DNA from 2 places in the Alteromonas sp. ISO5 genome. Region 2 is predicted to be linked to the other one. Evidence: riboswitches for the same ligand, from Rfam matches in the RefSeq annotation. Region 2 holds a riboswitch; the other holds the start of a gene.

Region 1 (10,422 bases), 1.6 Mb from region 2:
GGCATCAATGGCTTGCTGCATAATAGCTGCGCTGGCAAACTTTCCTGTCCCAGTAAATAATCTGGATGAAAAGGTTTTATCTGCGATATTAAGCATTCGTTATCCCCCGGCGAAAACGGTAAAAAGTGTTACGTGGTCATCGGCATGCAAGGCATGCTGAGGCCATAATGTTCGGTTTATTACCCGCTGATTAACGGCCAGGGCGAGTCCACTTTCATCCACCGAGAGCACTTCGATAAGCTGTTTCAGGCTCAGGCCTTCGGCCACTTCCGTTACCCTATTATTAACTGTAATCTGCATTGCGTTCTCCACATACCGGGCACCCTTGAAGGGGGGGTAATTTAAAGGCTTGCCATTGACCACAAAGGCCATCAAAAAGCTGTAACTCCCCCCAACTCAGCGGTGTCATAGAAGTAAGAAACAGCAGGGTCTGCAGCGCCTGCATCATGCCAACGATTCCCACAACCGGCCCCAAAATGCCTTGGGCAATACACGTATTCGCCTCACTTTGCTCTGACGCGTATAAGCACCGGTAGCATCCGTGGGATTGTCTGGGATCTAACATCAGTAATTGTCCCTGCATGCCACTGGCAGCACCAGATATAAGCGGTACGCCAAGTTGATAACAGGTCTGATTAATTAATTGCCGGGATGCCATATTATCGGTGCAATCAAGTACTACCGACGCCCCATCAAGCAGACTTTCAGCATTACTTTCAACCAGCCCTGTGACATAGCATTGCACACTCAGAGTCCGGTTGATGTCACGCAATCGCAGGCTCGCCACCCTCGCCTTGGACTCTCCGATATCCCGTTCACTATAAAGGGGTTGTCGTGGCAGGTTGCTCAGCTCTACCTCATCCCCGTCCACCAGTCTTAGCATGCCGACCCCGGCGCCGGCTAAGTAAGGCGCCACAGCACAGCCAAGGCCACCAAGACCAACAATTACAACTTCTGCGTGCCGTAATGCCTGTTGCTTGAAGTCATCCATCTCAGCCACCAGCAATTGCCGGCTATATCTGACGTAATCATCTCTGGTTAACACGTGCATACGTCTCCTTTAATCGGTTCACCGCAGCCAGTGGATCATGAGCGCGGGTAATTGCGGTAACCACCGCCACACCATTTACACCGGTGTCAACCACATCTGCAAACCTCGCCTGGTTAATGCCACCAATAGCAATCGTGGGTATATCACCAGCGAGTCGTTGATAACGACGCAATCGGGCTAATCCTTGGGGGTTCGAGGGCATCTTTTTGGTTTGTGTGGCATAGATATGACCGAGGGCAATATACGAAGGCTTGAACTGTTTAGCCCGGCATAATTCAGCATAGCCATGGGTAGAAATGCCCAGACGCAACCCAGCCTTCCAAATAGCTCCTAAATCAGCGGTTTCCAGATCTTCCTGACCTAAGTGAACACCGTAGGCGCCACACTCAATGGCCAGTTGCCAATGGTCATTGATAAACAATCGGGAATGAAAAGACGCTGCCATGTTGACTGCCTGGCGAATTTGCTTAGCAAGGTCAGCCACGGGTTGCTTGATACGCAACTGAATAATGTTCAGCCCCAGGGGCAATAAGGTAGCTAACCATTCAAGGCTGTCCACCACCGGATATAAGCCGAGTTGATGACAAGCCAGGGGAGCAAACCCGCTGGGCGACACAGTAATATCAGCATCTGCGGGCAGCTGACGCACGGCGGGGAAGTGATGCTCATCTGTGGGCCAGCCACAGCGGGCTAACGGCCCGGCACCTGAGCCTGCCGGATAGCCTTTAGTCAGGCCCATGTTTACATAGGCTTTAGCGATACAGACGGCATCATGTAATGGGTAATCCTGCGCCAGGGCGGCAGCGATAGCGCTGGCAAACGTGCAGCCGCTGCCATGTTGATGAGTAGCCTGCTGCCGGATACTGCTATAACACCATTGCGCCTCTTTAGTATACAGCCTGTCTTCAACCTGTTCGCCTCCACCATGCCCACCGGTGCAGAGCAGCCCGGTATTTTTAACTGGCAGCCCGTTGTGCACTGTAAGCCTCGCAATCAACGCCAGCTCTGAATCCACCTCGCCTTCAAAACAGGCAAACAAATACTGTAATTCATCACTATTCGGCGTGCACAGGTTAATGCAGGCTAGTAGAGCACGACAGGCCTGGGTAGAAACGCGTGCCATTTCGGCGCCGGTCGTCGCTACTTGTACGGGATCCCAAATGACCCACACCTGGTCATTACGCTCACGCACCTGGTTAATCAGCCCGATCACTACATCCACTTGCGCGTCGTTACTCAACAAGCCAATTTTAATGGCCTGTGGCGGCATATCGTATAGCAATGCCTGCCCCTGACTGTTTAATACGTCGGGGGCAACAGCTGCCACCCGCTCAACAGCCTCAGAGTTCTGAGCTGTTATCGTGGTGATCACTGTGCAGGCATGGCAACCTAAATCGTGGAGCGTTAGCATATCAGCCTGAATCCCCGCGCCACCGCCACTATCGGATCCACCGATACACCAGACAATTGGGCGTTGTTCAGCGGCCATCATTAGCACTATCCTCGGTGGTGACGGCCGGATGATAGAGCTCTGCCCCGCGCCGATTGAATTCGACTGATTTGGCACGCATACCCTCCACCTGCTCGGCGGCAGTGTGATGGGCAGCGATATTTACCGCAATAGCTTCTCCTCTGGCTTCCTTAGCTGCCGCATCACGGACTTCATGGGAAATTTTCATCGAACAGAATTTGGGGCCACACATGGAGCAAAAATGGGCAACTTTACCAGCGGCCTGGGGGAGTGTTTCATCGTGATAAGCTCGCGCGGTACCCGGATCCAGCGCCAGATTAAACTGATCTTCCCAGCGGAATTCAAAGCGCGCTTTTGACATGGCATTGTCCCGAATTTGCGCCGCTGGATGACCTTTCGCAAGGTCTGCCGCGTGGGCGGCGATTTTATAGGTGATGAGTCCTTGTTTAACATCCTCTTTATTGGGCAATCCAAGATGCTCTTTGGGTGTCACATAGCACAACATTGCGCAGCCGAACCATCCGATCATGGCGGCGCCAATCCCCGAAGTAAAATGGTCATAACCGGGCGCAATGTCAGTAGTGAGCGGACCTAGCGTATAGAAAGGCGCGCCGTGACAATGCGCTAACTGCTCATCCATATTGGCTTTAATTAAATGCATGGGCACATGTCCTGGCCCCTCAATCATTACCTGCACATCATATTCCCAGGCAATCTTGGTGAGCTCACCGAGGGTATGTAACTCGGCAAACTGCGCCTCATCATTGGCATCAGCCACTGAGCCGGGCCGCAGACCGTCACCCAGACTCAGCGACACATCATAGGCTGCACAAATTTGGCAGATTTCTCTGAAGTTCTCGTACAAAAAGCTCTCAGCATGATGACTAAGGCACCACTTAGCCATAATTGACCCGCCACGGGATACAATGCCCGTCACCCGGTTTGCCGTCATTGGCACATAACGCAGCAACACACCGGCATGTATCGTAATATAATCGACGCCTTGTTCCGCTTGTTCGATCAGCGTGTCGCGAAACAGCGGCCAGGTGAGGTCCTGTGCGACACCATTCACTTTTTCCAGCGCCTGATAGATGGGAACAGTACCAAGGGGCACGGGGCTGTTTCGAAGTAACCACTCGCGGGTTTCATGAATATTGCGCCCGGTCGATAAATCCATGATGGTATCCGCGCCCCAACGAGTTGCCCAGACCAGCTTTTCGACCTCTTCTTCGATGGAAGAGGTGACCGCCGAATTACCAATATTGGCGTTAACCTTGACCAGAAAATTGCGGCCAATGATCATAGGCTCAGACTCCGGGTGATTAATATTGGCCGGGATAATGGCGCGCCCGGCGGCCACTTCAGCCCGGATAAATTCCGGCGTAATCTGCTCTGGTAATCCTGTGTCGAAGGTTTCTCCTTTATGCTGTTGCAACAGGGCTTTATCACGAACCTGTGCCCGGCCCATGTTTTCCCGAATGGCAATGAATTCCATTTCCGGCGTTATGATACCGCGCCGCGCATAGTGAAGCTGGGTAACACATTTACCGGATTTCGCGGTTTTTATAGGGTGTTCCACCTGCATTCGTAACGAGCAGGCATGACCATCCAGTTGGTTATCGCGGGTATATTGTGATGCAGAAGCCGATACCGCCTCGCAATCGCCGCGCTGATCAATCCATTGCTCCCTGAGCGCTTGCAAACCGTTGTGCACATCGATTGTGATATCCGGATCACCATAAGGACCTGACGTATCGTAAACCAGTACCGGCTCATTCGACTCGTAGACCGGGTTTGCAGTATCGCCACCAATCAGGCTGTCTGACTGTTCAATACTGCGCATAGGAACGCGAATCGTCTGGTCTGAGCCATCAAGGTAAACCCGCCTGGAGCCGGTAAAGCTCTGGCCACTTAATTGCGCGATAAATTGTTGCGCTTGTTCGCGCTGTTGACGTCGTGTTGACATAGCATTTATTCCTTGTAGAAATGAGAAAAATGCTTGTCAGGAGTGTTTAAAAAGACGATTACCACAGCAACGGCAAAACCTTCTGGTTCTGTGTTGTACTATGGGTAATATTGCCTTGTTCCCTTCGCAGGTATTAGCCTGATCAGGTTCAACGGATCCCGCTTACGCGGTCTCAGCTTGCATTCCGTAAAGAATAGCGAAGCACTCCGACAAGTATCGTTAATTGCAGCCTTTTAGCTTTTGCAATCGGATTGCCACCGAGTATAGGGAATGCAATCCACCACTTCAAGGCCCACAGGTAAGTTAGATTTCACTTAATGAAATGGTCATTTTGACCGGGAATAATACTATCAACACTACCCAAATTGCTGAATGTGCGTACAATGTTCGCCTTTTCTAAGCAACCATAACAATAGCCAGCATTATGACCGATAACGCCGATCCGTATTTCGACATTCGCCCCTACAACGACGTAGAAGTCCCCGCGTCCATTGAGCGGCTGATTAACGATCAGGAGTTTATCAACGCGATTGTTAATCACCGTTTTGAACACAGTCCGCATTGGCTGTCGTCGCTGCTGAGACCGCTGGTGAAAGTGTTACTGCGGCTGAAATGGCGAAAGTTTAAGACCGTCGCCCACATTCAGAACGAAGTGGGTTTTTTTATGGAGTCACTGCTGCAGCGCACTAGCCAGGGCATCACCGTAAAAGGATTAGATAAGCTCGACCCCAACCAGGCGTATATTTTTATTTCCAATCACCGTGATATAGCAATGGATCCTGCGCTGGTTAATTTTGCCCTACACCGTGCCGGCCACGAGACCGCATTGATCGCTTTTGGTGATAACCTGCTTAAAAAGCCCAGTGCCACCGAGTTAATGAAACTCAACAAAGGTTTTGTGGTAAAACGCTCAGCCAAAGGCCCCCGGGAATTACTTAAAGCACTCACCCAGTTGTCTAATTTTATTAAAGACTCGTTGAAGCACCGGCAGTCAATCTGGATAGCACAGCGTGAAGGGCGAGCCAAAGACGGCATGGACCTAACCGACCCGGCTATCCTTAAAATGTTCTACATGGCTGGTAAGCAACAAAAACTCGACTTCGGTGAGTACATGAAATCACTAAATATTGTGCCGGTTGCCATTTCTTACGAAAACGATCCCTGTGATATTGCGAAAGCCAACGAGCTCTATCAACGTGAGCACCTGGGCGGCTATAACAAATCAGAATTTGAAGATATCGACAGCATCATTCAGGGTATCATTGGTAACAAGTGCCGGTTGAGTGTGAACTTTGGTGAAGTGATCACACAGGACTTCGAAACGCCGGAAGCACTGGCGAAGCATATCGACCAGCAAATTCACCACAACTACCAGCTTTACCCGATTAACTATCTGGCTGCTAACCAGGAGTGCAACGAACTAACCCAGGCCTGCCGGGATCGCTTTGCGGCCAAGCTGGCAGAGCTACCTGAACAGGCTCACAGTTACCTTATAGCCAACTATGCTAACCCGGTGCACAACGCCAAATAGTGGTTAGACCAGTCAACCTTTGTTACTATCGCCTGACTGATCCAAGCAGCAGGTGTTTATGCAACTTCATGCCATCCCGGGTTACATAGAAAATATTTATCTGGTCGAGGACGTGGCCGGGCTAATGCTGCTGGATGGTTGTAGCCGCGCCGATGTAGAAAACGTTTGTCGCTATATTAATGATGAAATTGACCTGCCATTGTCTGCGCTTAAACTCATCGTAGTTACCCATATGCACCCGGACCACGCCGGTGGTGCCCGGCTATTGCAGCAGCGTAGTGGCGCATTACTCGCTTGCCACCCCAGAGCACCTGGCTGGTACCGCGGCATCGCAGGAAGAACGGCGCATGCTATCGACGTAGCACTTACCTGGTGGGTGGCGGGAAAGTTAGGTAAACCTAAGCGGCATATCTGGTATAAGCCCTATTTTCATCCGAATATAAAACTTAACGATGAACAACGACTGCCTGTTTTTGATGACTGGCAGGTTATATACACCCCCGGTCATACCGACCACGATATTTCACTGTTTCACCTGCCAACTCAGCAAATCTATGTTGCCGACTTAATTGTGTCGGTGAAAAAACAGCTTACCTCGCCTTATCCGGTATGCCATCCCAACCAGTACAAACGCTCACTTAAGCGAATCAGTAAGCTCAATCCTGCCAAGGTATATTGCGCTCATGTCAGGCCATTGTCACAGCAGGACATCGACTACGAGGCTCTGATTGCACAAGCCCCGGCGCTGCCGAAAAATCACTGGCACTCAAGTAAAATCAGAATTTACCGGGCGTTGGGCTTACGTTCTAATCAGCACTAACAGATGGCGCAGACCTACGCCAAACCAACTCGCCAGTGATGCCGCTGAGTCATCTTCCTGTTGCAGGGGCAGTTGCAAGGTAAATTCAGTGAAAGAACCAGGTTCACTCTCACACTGAACCGAGCCATCCAGCTGCTGCAACCCGTTGAGTGAATCGGCGAACTAGTTAGCAAAGTGAACATTGATGACTGGATATCCATATACCAGTCGACAGTGGCCGGGCCCCCTGAATCAATTAATTAGTACTCACTACCTGTCCAGCTCATCCCGCACAATCTGTGCACCGGCAGATAATGCCGCTAATTTACCGCTGGCGACATTTCTGGACAACGGCGCCATGCCACAGTTAGTGCACGGATAAAGCTTATCCGCATCAACAAACTGTAGGGCCTTGCGCAGGGTATCAGCCACTTCTTCGGGCGTTTCTATGGCGGTATTGGCAACATCGATAGCCCCCACCATAACCTTCTTGCCCCGGAGTAATTCAATCAGCTCCATGGGCACCCGGGAGTTATGGCATTCCAGCGAAATAATATCGATGTTTGACCGCTGTAGTTTAGGGAATATTGCCTCGTACTGGCGCCACTCATCACCCAGGGTTTTCTTCCAGTCTGTGTTGGCTTTTATGCCATAGCCATAGCAGATATGTACCGCGGTTTCACACTTAAGGCCTTCAATGGCTCTTTCCAGCGCTGCAATGCCCCAGTCATTCACTTCATCAAAGAACACATTAAAGGCCGGTTCATCAAACTGGATAATGTCCACACCTGCGGCTTCCAGTTCTTTCGCTTCCTGATTCAGAATTTTAGCAAACTCCCAGGCCAGTTTTTCACGGCTCTTGTAGTGAGCGTCGTAAAGGGTATCAATCATCGTCATCGGGCCGGGTAACGCCCATTTTATTGGCTGCCCGGTGTGTTTACGTAAAAACCGGGCATCTTCGGCAAAGACCGACTTTGGCCTGGCCACAGTATCCACCACTACCGGCACACTGGCATCATAGCGGTTGCGAATTCTTACCGTTTTACGGTTTTCAAAATCCACTCCTCTAAGATGCTCGATAAAAGTGGTTACGAAATGCTGACGGGATTGCTCGCCATCACTAACAATATCAACACCAGCACGGATCTGATCCTGCAACGACAACAGCAGCGCATCCTGCTTCCCTTCCACCAGCGCATCACCTTCCAGCTTCCAGGGTGACCACAATGTTTCAGGCTGTGCCAGCCAGGCTGGCTTAGGCAAACTGCCGGCGCTACACACAGGTAATAAGTTTTTCATAGTAAGCATGCTTTTCGGTGGTTAGTTAGTGTAATTGGCAGACCATTGCTCCAGCACGGCCTGATAAGGTTTAATAAAATACTCCTCGGCAAACTGCCCCTGCGCGATGGCAAGCTGACTGCGCTCTTCTCGGTCATACACGATTTGAGTGACGGAATGGTCCGGGTGCTTCAGATTAGGCTTATACCGTTGACCAGCCGCCGCATTAGCGTTGTATATTTCTGGACGGTATATCTTCTGAAAGGTCTCCATGGTGGCAATGGTGCTAATCAGCTCCAGGTTGGTATAGTCATTAAGCAAATCGCCAAAAAAGTAAAAAGCCAACGGCGCGACACTGTTTGGCGGCATGAAATAGCGCACCTTGAGGCCCATTTTCTGAAAGTAAAGTTCGGTGAGTGAAGACTCGTCGGGCTGATATTCAACGCCAAGTACCGGATGGATATTCTCGGTGCGGTGATAAGTTTTGCTGTCAGACACACTCAAACAAATCACCGGGAGCTTATTGAAAGCTTGCTGATATTCCTGTGAGCCCACGAAACACTGAAACAGCTTGCCATGTAAATCGCCGAAATTCTCCGGAATACTGAAGCCTGGTTGATTCTTGTTATGATTAAGCAGTAACACACTAAAATCGTAGTCACGCACGTAAGAAGAAAAATTATTGCCCACGTTGCCCTTAATCCTTTCGTTGGTCTGCCGATCAACAATATAGGTTTGCAGCATTTCAATGGTGGGGAAGGTTTGCCCGCTGCCGTCAATATCAATATCCACGGATACAATCTCCAGCTCTACGCGGTAGCGATTACCAGCGGGGTTATCCCAGTGCGCCAGAGCATTAAAGCGGTTATTGATCATCGCCAGGGCATTCCGCAAGTTCGCTTTACGGTATTGTCCCCGGGCCAGATTGGCAAAATTGGTGGTTGCCCGCGTATTGTCTGATGGATGGTAATTTTCATCAAAACAAACGCGCTTAATAGTAAACCTAAAATCATTTTTCATGGTCGGCTGCTACCCTGCTCTAATTACTTAAAACTCTCTAAATACTATCTGCTGTTAAGCAGGGTGAAAGTTATACGCGCCGAATTAGATGAATAAAAGTGACTTTATTTCATAAAACAATGAAATAAATTCATAAATAAAGTAATTAAAGCAGTTGCTGTGCAGCAAATAAACGCAGGTTATTGGCAAAACCGTTGCAGTGCCTGCAACAAGCGTTGATTGAATTGCATGGCCAGGCTGGTTTGTGGGGCCACCGACTCAAACGCATGGAATGCGCCTGGCACGGTATAAAGCTCTGTGGTCACACCAGCAGCCTCGAGTTTTTCTGCGAAGACACAGTTTTCAGCATAAAACAAATCCAGTTCTCCCACGGCAATGTAAGTGGATGGCAATCCATCAAGCTGAGTCACTCTGGCTGGTACATGGTAATCGGGTACCTTATTGCTACCTGGCGCTTTACCTAAAAACGTACGCCAGCCATAATGGTTTTGCTCCGCTGTCCATAAGTACTTTCCCTGATGAGCAGGCGGTATCACGGTACTACCGGTTCTGTCGTCCAGCATCGGATATAACAATGCCATGCCAGCCAGTTGAATGGTCTGCAAGCCAGCACAATGTAGCGCCAGATTCACCGCATGGCAGCCACCAGCACTTACTCCCAGCAAACTAATACGACGGCTATCAATGGCCAATGTGTTCGCCTGTGAGACTAACCAAATCAACGCGGCCTGGTGCTGTAATTGCGCCTCATCAGCCGGTATTTCAGGTGCCAGCCCGTATTCCACCGAAATCACGACGCAATTCAGCGCGTTGGCTATTGTTTGCATGCGCGGCAGAGAATTCTGGCAGTTGCCCATTACCAGACCACCACCATGGAAATGCAGTACCGCTGGCCGCGCCAGAGCAGCCGGATCATGATTGATTACCCAAAGCCGAAAACCCCGGTATCCCGGCCCATCGGCAACGTCAACCACCTCGAAAGGTACGTCTTCAAGGGGCTTGCTACCGCCTACTCTGGCCCGCTTACGATAAAACCCCAGATTAGCGCCGTTTAAGGGGGGAGACTGTTCGGTAAGCTCTAATAAAGCATTGAGGGAAGGTAATAATTCATCCGCAACCAGCGGATCAGTAATGGCCATGTGCGTTCTCTGTGGGGGTTTCATAATGGCGGCACTTTAACTTTATGCATCATTCAGTAATGGTGTTTTACCAGGCGTTACATGCTGCATCCCCTTGAATTGTTATACCATAACACCACTCTGTACCGAACGATCAGTGCTAATGCATAGCAGTGTTTCATTTTTTT
Region 2 (10,422 bases):
AAAGCCTAACCTGATAAAAATGTTGTCTCAATTATATGCAACAAACAATATGCCTTATCGTTCAGCCAAGGTACTGGCAGAGAATATTGCGAACGGCAAGATTGAGAAAACAGCAGATAATCTGGCGTCTGTAGCGAACAGCTATCACCAGGCGATGGAATATGAAACTGCTGCGCAGTATTATCAGGAAGCGGCAGAAATGTCGTCTGATCCAGAATTTTACCGTAAGCAGGGTGTACTGCTGCTGGTTGCAGAGAATTACAAAGGCGCTATCGCAGCTCTTTCTAAAGCTCTGGAGCGTGGCGTAGAAGACCCGGGCAAAGTTCACTTTAGCTTAATGGAAGCTAACTTCTATGCCGGAAACTTTAAGCAAGCGTACGAGCATATTAAGGAAGCGAAGAAGGACAAGACATTGCGCAGAAATGCGAATGCCTGGGAGCCTTACATCAAGCAAAAAGCGAAAAACCGCGGTATAAATATCTAAATAAAAAGCGCCTAAATGGCGCTTTTTTTATCTCTGTTATTCTCATCTTTATTGCTTTTTCCCGGAAAGGACATTGCCGAGGTGCATAGTAATAAAACGCTCTGTTTCACGTTTGCCGTTCAACCGGTGCCGTTTAGAAAACTCATCGAGCGCGTTACTGTTCGTCACAAAGTCCTGTAGTACAGCTTTGCTCTCGTTATCTGTGATGTTATCTGACTGTGTTTTAAGCAACCATGCAACACTGCCGCGGGCATGCTGAAGACTTCTACTACCGCGAACGACCTGCTCCAGTATGGCTAACGAGCACCTTAGAATACTGTGATTCATTTCAAAAGCGCACTGAGAAGGGGGATAACCAAATGTTTCTGGTACAGGGTGGAGCATTAACTCCTGACTAAAACGCTGAGCAATTAACATTTGAACATCGATAATCTTCTGACTTAATGGCAGATACATCAGTAAACTGTATTCACCACTTGAGGCATCACGCTTTAATCCCGGTTTGGCGGGAACAAAGCCATTGCCATTCCAAAAGGTAGTCAAAGAAGGGGTTGCGCCATAAGAAGTAGTCAGTGCATCCACTGCGCATTGTTTTGCTTTTTCCAGCAACTTGCTGATTAATGTGCTGGCGATGCCTTTACGCCGAAACCCCGGGAGAACAGCGATCCGGTTAATACGCCAGTAAGTGGCAGTCGCAAGCACCGAAGAGGCTAATAATACGCTTAGCCCCTGGGCTGATAAATGCCCGTTTACTCGCCTGGCGCCGCAGGCAATGTCTTTTGCAACGTTTTTAAGTAATGCACCGCCTTCTTGCTGATAATTTAATACGCCGATTACCTGATAGTCGCAGATTGCCAGTAATGTATTATTGTCTGGTGAGTCGTAGAGACGTACCAATTCATCGGCAGTGGTCTGATAGTGGGCTTGCATGAGTAGCGGTAGCAGCTGGCGGTTAGTAGGGCCATCGAACTGTTGTTTATTCAGAACCTTATAGTTAAAGGGGTCGTTGTACTGATAATCGACAGCCTCTGTGTCAGGAGAATCCGAAACGGTCAGGTCCAGACACAATGCCCGGTACCAGAATTGTTCCAGCGGGTCACCCTGAAACCAACGAATAGGGGTTTGCAATTCATAATGCAGGATATCCGGTCGGTGTTTTCCAAGCCAGGGGACGAAACGGGTCATAAAGCCTCTTCCTGAGCCTTCATAGCCTCTTACCGTAGTGCTAAGCAGCAGATGTTTAGCTTTATTGCAGAGCGCTGTGAGTTGCGGAACCGGAATGCTTGCGGCTTCGTCAACTAGTAATAACACCGAATCATTGAGAGTGGCCAGCGAAGGGTGATCGAGTGGTAACCATTGGCATGTCGTATCATTAAAGGTTACCCGATGACGAGCTGCTCGAGCTGCTCGAGCTGCTTGAGGACAGGTTAAGAGCGCGCCGGCAAGCACCTGGTTGATTGATTCTGCATACCGGCTGGTGATGATCACTGACTGACCATATGAGGTCATATAGTATCCGGCAATCATGCCCAGTAGGGTTGATTTACCTCTGCCACGGTCGGCAGTGATCAGGGCGTTTTGAATGGGCTGGCCGGCAGTAATACGGTTGAAAAGAGTTTGTTGTTCCGCCGATCTAAACGGTGAAAAAGAAGCAAGCGGCGGATGGACAGAGGTAATTTCAGGCAACTTGGGCTGATGATTCTGGTGCAATATGGCAACCGTTGAGGTGTTCTCGAACTGCATTAGGATAGCAGCTCGCAAATGGCTGAATTGCAATTGTTCTCCGTAACTTAAATAGTGGCCGGTAGACGCCTCGCGGTAAACGGGCCACTCGTTAAAGTCCGGACAGCACACCACCATCAGGCCTCCCCGGGTTACCGTCCCGGCAACTGCCAGAATCGCATTGGGGCGAAACGCCTCAAAGGCATCAACAATCGCCAGGCTGTATTCAGCACCGAGAATTTGACGATAGGCTGCAATGCTTAGTGAGTTAATTTCAGGGTTAAGGGCCTTACCCAGAAGCAGCGTTTCCTGTTCACCATAGCATTGTTTTAATTGGTCAATAACGTTTTTGCAATAGTGCGCTGAACCGCTCACTACCAACAGATGGCGGTGAGCATTCGAAGTTTGCTGAAGCGCAGTATTCCAGTCTGATAGCGCGGTTAACGTCTTTACGGTAGGCATAGAAGCAAAAGTTATCACGTCAAACCGCTATTGTACCTGTTTGTGGGTTGGCTACCAATTCAGCCAGAATCATTCGCGGTAGTTTACCATTTTGCCATCAGGTCTTTGGCTTGGTTACGCTGTTGTTCTGATAGCGCGGCGACGAGTTGTTCATTGTGAATCGGGGCCTGATTAAAGCACAAATGGTTAAAGGCCAGCTCATGACAACAGCGGATCCGTTGATTCACTGTTGCATTCGGCTCCTGACACAACCGCCACAATGTCTGATTCACTTTACTGGTAAATCCCCATCTGACCAGCAATAGAGACGAGGCGCCATACAGGCACAGATTATGTTCATCGGCCAGGGCTGACTGAAATTCGTCAAAACTGGAAGCGCTTTGCCACTGTTCAAAAAATAGTGAAGCATCCAGGTGTTCGGTATGGAAAATTAACAATAATGCCAGTGGACCAAACAGAATGAGCTGGCTAATCAGGGCTTTGTCGTCGCGGCTATATTCGCCAGCAAAAATTGCTTCAAATAAGGCATTACTTAACAGCATAGCATCTATCAGCCGCTCGATATTCGGATGGACACTTAGTACTGTCAGGAATTGCTGGGCGGCGAATAACACCGCAAGGTTTCTCACGTTGTTTACGCCCAGGTTACGTCCGATAGCCTGCTCAAGGGATTGAGGAACAGAACCGTAAAGCGCTTTACTGGCTTTACCAATGATGTGCGCCAGAAATACCGGATCAGGCTCAATGAGCTTTACCAGTCGGCTGACTGTAAGCTGTTCGTCGGATAGATTCACAATATGACTGATGGTTTCTGGCAGAGGGGGCAGATTTTCGGTAACTTCGATCAGTGCCTGGTTACCCCGTTGGAACCGCAGTCGGCTTCCTACCTGACGTAACTGACCAGGGCTTATTCCGGTAAACTCTTTAAAGCTGCGATCGAAGGAACGGCGATCGGAAAACCCCAACGACTGAGCCAGAACATCCACTTTCTCGCCGCTCAGTAAACCATTTATGCTGCGTTCATGGATGTGCGATTTTAGCAGGGCGCTGAACGACAGTTTTTCTTGTTTGAGTTTGCGCCGAAACACCGACTCAGACATGCCCAACAGTTCACCAACCGCTTCAGAGCGAATTCTGGCTGGTGTATCAAATTGTTTGAATGCATCAACAAGGTCTTGCTTAAAGCCTCCCTCACCGACAGGTTGCAGGTTTTTTACCAGCACAAGTTGCAGTTTTGGAGTGTAGAAAAACGACGGGCTGGCTAACCACTTTGTGTCGAAGCTGACAGCCAGTGCCGGATGGTGGTTACTGCATTGGGCCTGACTCACTGATGTTAACAGCCACTTTGGATGAGCGTGAACGAGTTCAACGTATTGGAAATCGAAATTTCGACCGGCCAGGTGACGGAACAGCGCCAGCAGAAATGCCACCACAAAGGGCTCCATATCGGCCAGAATACCGGCTTTTACTGTGAGGGATACCCGTTTGTCAGTTTTATTGACTTGAATCTTTTCAGAAGCTTCAAATAAAGGACTGTCGAAAGTATGCAAAGCATCCAGGGCAGCGTTAATATCGCGGGCCATGGATAAAAAACAATGAAAGGTACCCATCTTGTTGAAATCAAGATACCCCAGTAAGGACTGACCAATCCGTTGTGGTGAATCACTCTTACTCAGCAGCGCTAATTTTTCATTCAGGGCCGTAACCGGGTAGTCACCGCTTTCAATGTCTCTGAGCACCGATAGCACGGTAGTTTCATCTTCCGTTGTCAGGCTCTTATCCCGGCGTAACGATAATAACGCGCGTGTGACGGCTGACCAAAACGTTCCTGTATAGGTAACAGACATATCAGTTTTTGTATCCCTGGCAATTCTCCCACCATAATAACGACTTTTGCCCTGGTGTTAAGTGAGGACGGTCAAAATTGTCCTATAGTTCGACAAAATGTGTCCTATTTTGATTTTTCTGCTGCGCTACCATTAATTCCGAAGTTTGATGATGTACAAAGCCAAACTTGTTGTGAAGCCATGACGAAAAGCCACGAGCTTTTGATTACAAAGGCGGCCGGGTTACTCAGAGTCAGTACAGTATTTACGTATTGATTAGTAGTTAAGGGTTAAAACATGAAGTTGGCCAGAAAAGTATGTTCAGTAATCGTCGCCTGCGGTATGGCAGCCTCTGCCAATGTTGGAGTTATCAATTACGATGTGGACTTTGATACAACAACTTTTGAAAGAATGAGTCGTTAGAACAACGGCGACAGTGATTATTTTGTGCAGCATAATGGTGTGATCAGTATCTACTCAGACTCGGCCTATTCCAGCGCATTGGCGATGGTGGCGAAGCCAAAGGTGTTCCGACCTCATTACCCGAAATTGGGGGCTGGATGATTTTTCTTACACCAACGATCGCTGGCAATGTTTTTCAATCGATCTGGATAACTACCTGAGCGGCAACTTTACCCATATCGTGCTGGTTAACGATTGTGACCATGAATGTGGCAACACCCAAGTACGTTTTAAAGATATGACGTTGTCTGAGGTTAACGCGCCAACCGCATTGTCGCTGACAGTACTCGGACTCGGCATAACAGGCTGGCGTCGTCACCGCCGGTCTGTATAAAGCTCTTTATCCGGGAGCAATTAAGTAACGCCCACCACGTCACGGTGGGCGTTCTTATTTCTGCGGGTAAATACCATTGCGCAACAACCTGTTAAACAGTTGCAAATCTCTTAAGTCTTGGTAGACTCCATCGCGCATTCATAATGCATTCACCAAGGGGTGCCGGAAACGGCTGAGATCCATCACGTGGGAACCCTTAAACCTGATCCGGATAATACCGGCGTAGGGATGGTTACAATCAAGCCTTATCACCTGCCGTTAAAAGCCGGATCTTTTGGTCATCATTGCACAAGAGATCCAGTATGAAATTACCCAAAACTCTGTTTTCCTTATCTTTACTGAGTTTATCTGTCAGCGCTTTAGCTGCTGAGCAACAAGACATCGAAAAAGTTACCGTGTACGGCGATTTTCATCAACGGGCCCTGGCGCAATTGAGCGCCAGTGCCTCAATCATTGATAATGCGCGTATTCAAAGCCGTCAGGCTGCACACATTGAAGACTTACTGCGCATTGCGCCTAACGTAAGTTTTGCAACGGGTGCCTCGCGGGGACGCTTTGTGCAAATTCGCGGCATTGGCGAGCGCAGTCAGTTTGCTGAACCGATTAATCCGTCGGTCAGCATCATGGTTGATGATTTTGACTTTACCGGACTTGGCGCTGCTGCACTGCTATTTGATACCCAGCAAGTCGAAATCTTCAGAGGCCCTCAGGCTACGGTGTTCGGTACCGGGGCACTGGCCGGGGCGGTATTAATTAAATCTACTCAGGCCGATGATCGCAACGCCGATTATGTACAGCTCTCTGCCGCAACGAAGAACAGCTATCGCGTGGAAGCAGGGAAAAGTATAGCAGTATCAGACAAGCTGGCCATACGCGGCGCGTTAGTGCATAACCAGAGTGACGGTTTTGTGCGTAATACCTTTCTTGATCGCGACGATACCAACAATATTGACGAAAGCGCAATACGGTTAGCGACAAGCTATGACTACAGCGATCAAGTATCGTTAACCCTCAACTATCGCTGGTACGATATCGACAACGGTTTTGATGCATTTTCACTGGATAACACCCGCGAAACATTGTCAGACGAACCCGGATTTGACCGCCAGCAAACCCATGCTGTCAGCGCTAACTTGCTAACCCGTCTGGATGGCGGCGATCTGCACTTTATTGTCACCCACGCCAGCCACAATATTGGCTATGCTTATGACGAAGACTGGACCTATGATGGCTTTCATCCGTGGGGATACACCTCTTTCGACGCTTTTTATCGCGATGTGGATACCAATACCGTGGAGTTACGCTTCGTCAGTGGCGATCAATGGCGTTTATTTAACGACACAACCTCCTGGGTTATTGGAGCGCGGGTAAAGAATAATAAAGAAGATTTACTCCGTCAGTACACTTATGCTGACGGCGATTTCGTCAGTCACTATCAGCCCATCACTCAGGCTGTTTATGGTCAGCTGGAAAGCCAGTTGAACAATGATTTATTGCTGACGTTTGCTTTACGTGCAGAAAATTATGACTTTTCTTACGGCGACAACGACGGCCTGAATGGTGAGCATGACTCCACGATGCTGGGCGGAAAGCTGGCAGTCAGTTATCAGTTCGGTCAGCAACTTGTTTACGGCAGTGTTTCCCGAGGTTATAAAGGCGCTGGCATTAACCCTGATCAGAATGTGTCGATTAACAACCGCTTCTATGACGAAGAATACAATTGGAACTATGAAATTGGTTTGAAGGGGCGGCTGGCTGACCAGTTAACCTCCCGGGTAGCATTTTTTATTATGAAGCGGGAAGATACGCAGGTCAGTGACTACGAACTGCAGTATCGGGATGACGGCTCTGCTGAATTTATCGATATTATCAGTAACGCCGATTTAGGAACCAACCAGGGCGTTGAGGTTGAGCTTAGCTGGCAGGCAACTGACAACTGGAACCTGAACTTTTCGGGCGGTTATCTGGATGCCTATTTTGAAGATTATACCCGGGCAGACGGGACCACCGTAACTGAGCAGCAGCAAGCCCAGGCGCCCGAGTTTACGGCTAATTTACTCAGCCGGCTGGATATCAATGAGTCGATACGTTGGAATGTTGAAGTGGATTTTACAGATCGCTACCGTTTTTCTGATGGCCATGATGTTATGGCGCCGTCGCGCACATTAGTGCATACCCAGCTAAGCTGGCGAATAGATGACTGGGAAACGCAGCTGTGGATCAATAATGCGTTTGATGAAACCTACTATACCCGTGGCTTTGGCGGATTCAGTAACGATCCCCGTGATTTTTACGAATTTGATGAGCCATATTACCAACTCGGGAATGGCCGTCAGACTGGTGTTACCGTTCGTTATCAATTCTAGGAGCGCATTATGCAGGTGATGGTTGAATTATCGCTTTATCCCTTGGTGAATGATTATATTGGGCCTATAAAGACGTTTATTGAGCGGCTGAATAGTTATAGTAATCTTACTGTCATCACCTGTTCTACCAGCACTCAGGTGCATGGCGACTACACCGAGGTGATGCATGTGCTCGGAATTGAAATGCAGCGAACCCATGAAGAAGTCGGGCAGGCTGTGTTTGTGGCCAAATTTCTTAATTTTGATGCCATGAGCACTAAGTAGGGCGATATGGAGCAGACCCTTTCGCAATTGGTTGAGCAAATCGTCGCGACCTCGCTGGCTGAATGGCTGGCCGTAGTGCTGGCCATTGCCTATGTGCTGCTCGCTGCCCGGCAAAGTGCCTGGTGCTGGCTTGCGGCCCTGACCAGTACCGCTATTTACACCTGGCTGTTTTGGCAGGTAGCACTACCGTTTCAGTCGGTGCTTAACCTGTTTTACATGGTGATGGCGGTTTACGGTTACTGGCAGTGGCATCATAAACCGGGTGAAGATAAATCAGTTCAGTCCCGGCCTTTGAGCTGGCATTTAATGGCTGTGTTTGGCTTGGCAGCAACTGCGGTGGGATTAGGCAAATTAGCTGCAACTCAGTTTAACAGTGAATATTTGTGGCTTGACGCTGCGATTAATGTGTTCAGCGTGGCGACGACTTTTATGGTTGCTCACAAAATACTACAAAACTGGATTTATTGGTTTGTGATTAACACCGCCGCGGTATTCCTGTACTGGCAAAGTGGATTAATTCTGTCTGCCTGTCTGTTTTTAGGGTATGTTGGCTTTTCAGTTTATGGATACAACCAATGGAAGCAGGAATGGTCAGAACGGTATCTGACAAACAGTTAAGCGACTATATTGCAGCAGCGTGTAGTTCTTCGCAGTTAACCTTTGAGCCCATACGCCAGGGCCTGGCCAATAGCGTATATCGCGCGAGCAGCGCAGAGCAAAGCTGGGCGGTAAAATTATTGGGGCCCGCTACATTCAGTGCGGTGGACTACTCTGAAATTAATACACTGCAACAGCAGCTAGCGGTTATTGGCTTGGCCCCGGTTGTTACCGCGTATAATGCACAATTACGCGTTTGGATTGAAGAGTGGGTTAACACGCCTGAGCAACCATCTATGGATGTAGAGCGGCTGGCGCAAGTGCTGGCCAGTATCCATCAGTGCGATATAACCGCGCCTACCTTAGCCCTGTTGCCATGCTGGCAACATTATCTGGAACAATTACCGGGCAAAGCGGGTCGCTCTTACGCAACCGAAAGAGATAAACTGGTACCGGTCATTTCTCAGTTCAGCCATTATCAGGACTTCTGTTTTTGTCATAATGATTTGTCTTTTGCGCATTTAGTCGGGACCTCTCGCAGTAAGGTGGTCGATTGGGAGTATGCAGCAACCGGCAACCGTTACTTCGACATTGCCGCATGTGTGCTGATCAACGAACTAAACCGTCAGCAACAGCAACAACTGTGTGAGGTATATGCGCAACAAACAGGCAAGTTAACCACAACAGTGGAAACAGGCGTTGAGGCCTTTTTACCGGTAGTCGACTTCACCAATCGTCTCTGGACCGCCGCTGCAGAAAGGAATCCGGGTTAATAATTGGTCGTGGCGATTAATAATTGCGCGCTTAAACGCGATTTTAGCTATTTATTATAAAAACACTTTACCTTTTAAGGTGCATACGTATAATTCACAGCGCGCTAGGGGTGTAGTTCGAATTGGTAGAACAGCGGTCTCCAAAACCGATGGTTGGGGGTTCGAGTCCCTCCACCCCTGCCACTTTTCTCTCTATTCTGTTAAACTCCAGTCAATTATTTCCTTATATAGAAAGTCCGTAGCTGATCATGGCATTTGCGTTAACTGATTCTCAAATTGCTGCATTACAAGAAATGCAAATTCCCGTTTGGCAGTTACAAAGCGAACTGACAAGCAAAGCGCTTGAGTCGCCGGTTAGTGAAGAGAAAGGTAAATCAGAACCGGTATCACAGGATACCGCACGCTCCCACCTGCAACGTTTAAAAGACAGCGTGACTGCGAAATCTGTAGCGCCTGAAAAAGCTGACGAACAAGTAAAACTGCAGGAAGTCACCGCGCAGCAGGCGCCGGTATTTTTTACTGATCTGATCATTGCCATGCGAAGCCTGGCGATAGAACCAATCCCACCGGTTAAAGTTGGAGCGCCGATCGCTGCGTCTAAAGCGGCCATTACACTGCCTGTTGAACCGGGTAAACTCACGCATCTGCAGAAAAAGCAGCTTTGGCAGGCATTGTGCGCAATCAGCTGAATTTAGCGCAATTCACCTTTTCGCTGGCAGGAGAAACTCTGGCTAGACAGGCGTATTCTATTCACTCTGAAGCCCAGTATGCCCCTTGGTCTATTGCGACTTTTCTGGATTGTACGACCTCGCCCTACGAATGCTGGGTAATGATGAATGACGGGCAGGTGATTGGCTTTGCTATCCTTCTGGTAGTGCTGGACGAAGTCACTCTCATGGATATTGCAATCAGTGCTGACTTGCGTGGTCAGGGCGCCGGTAAACGGCTGTTGGATTTTGTGATAAACCGTTGCGAACAACTCAAAGCTTCGTGTTGCTTTCTGGAAGTTCGCGAGTCTAATCGGGCCGCCCGCACGCTATATGAAAACCACGGTTTTGCATTGCTGGAACGGCGCAAAGGGTACTATCCATCAGATGAGGGCAGGGAAGACGCATTGATGATGTCCTTGTCC

What was found. Region 2 has a riboswitch for thiamine pyrophosphate ahead of AC2T0J_RS22345 (TonB-dependent receptor). Riboswitches for the same ligand answer to the same signal wherever they lie in the genome.
Region 1: it holds a riboswitch for thiamine pyrophosphate, as region 2 does, so the genes downstream of both, thiC (phosphomethylpyrimidine synthase ThiC) here and AC2T0J_RS22345 (TonB-dependent receptor) in region 2, are expected to answer to the same signal.

Annotation. Positions count from the first base shown of each region.
Region 1 covers NZ_CM176572.1:1,273,264-1,283,685, forward strand. The annotation lists gene AC2T0J_RS05750 (thiazole synthase) at 1-96, opposite strand, end outside; gene thiS (sulfur carrier protein ThiS) at 100-300, opposite strand; gene AC2T0J_RS05760 (HesA/MoeB/ThiF family protein) at 284-1,051, opposite strand; gene thiE (thiamine phosphate synthase) at 1,029-2,543, opposite strand; gene thiC (phosphomethylpyrimidine synthase ThiC) at 2,530-4,488, opposite strand; TPP riboswitch at 4,591-4,707, opposite strand; gene AC2T0J_RS05775 (1-acyl-sn-glycerol-3-phosphate acyltransferase) at 4,913-6,019, shown strand; gene AC2T0J_RS05780 (MBL fold metallo-hydrolase) at 6,078-6,839, shown strand; gene AC2T0J_RS05785 (methionine synthase) at 7,089-8,117, opposite strand; gene AC2T0J_RS05790 (DUF1852 domain-containing protein) at 8,139-9,116, opposite strand; gene AC2T0J_RS05795 (alpha/beta hydrolase) at 9,296-10,279, opposite strand.
Region 2 covers NZ_CM176572.1:4,924,339-4,934,760, reverse strand. The annotation lists gene AC2T0J_RS22360 (tetratricopeptide repeat protein) at 1-484, shown strand, start outside; gene AC2T0J_RS22355 (GNAT family N-acetyltransferase) at 533-2,686, opposite strand; gene AC2T0J_RS22350 (helix-turn-helix domain-containing protein) at 2,752-4,515, opposite strand; cyclic di-GMP riboswitch class I at 4,666-4,745, shown strand; TPP riboswitch at 5,436-5,536, shown strand; gene AC2T0J_RS22345 (TonB-dependent receptor) at 5,593-7,656, shown strand; gene AC2T0J_RS22340 (YkoF family thiamine/hydroxymethylpyrimidine-binding protein) at 7,666-7,920, shown strand; gene pnuC (nicotinamide riboside transporter PnuC) at 7,927-8,538, shown strand; gene AC2T0J_RS22330 (phosphotransferase) at 8,496-9,290, shown strand; tRNA gene AC2T0J_RS22325 (tRNA-Trp) at 9,397-9,473, shown strand; gene AC2T0J_RS22320 (hypothetical protein) at 9,539-9,979, shown strand; gene rimI (ribosomal protein S18-alanine N-acetyltransferase) at 9,964-10,422, shown strand, end outside.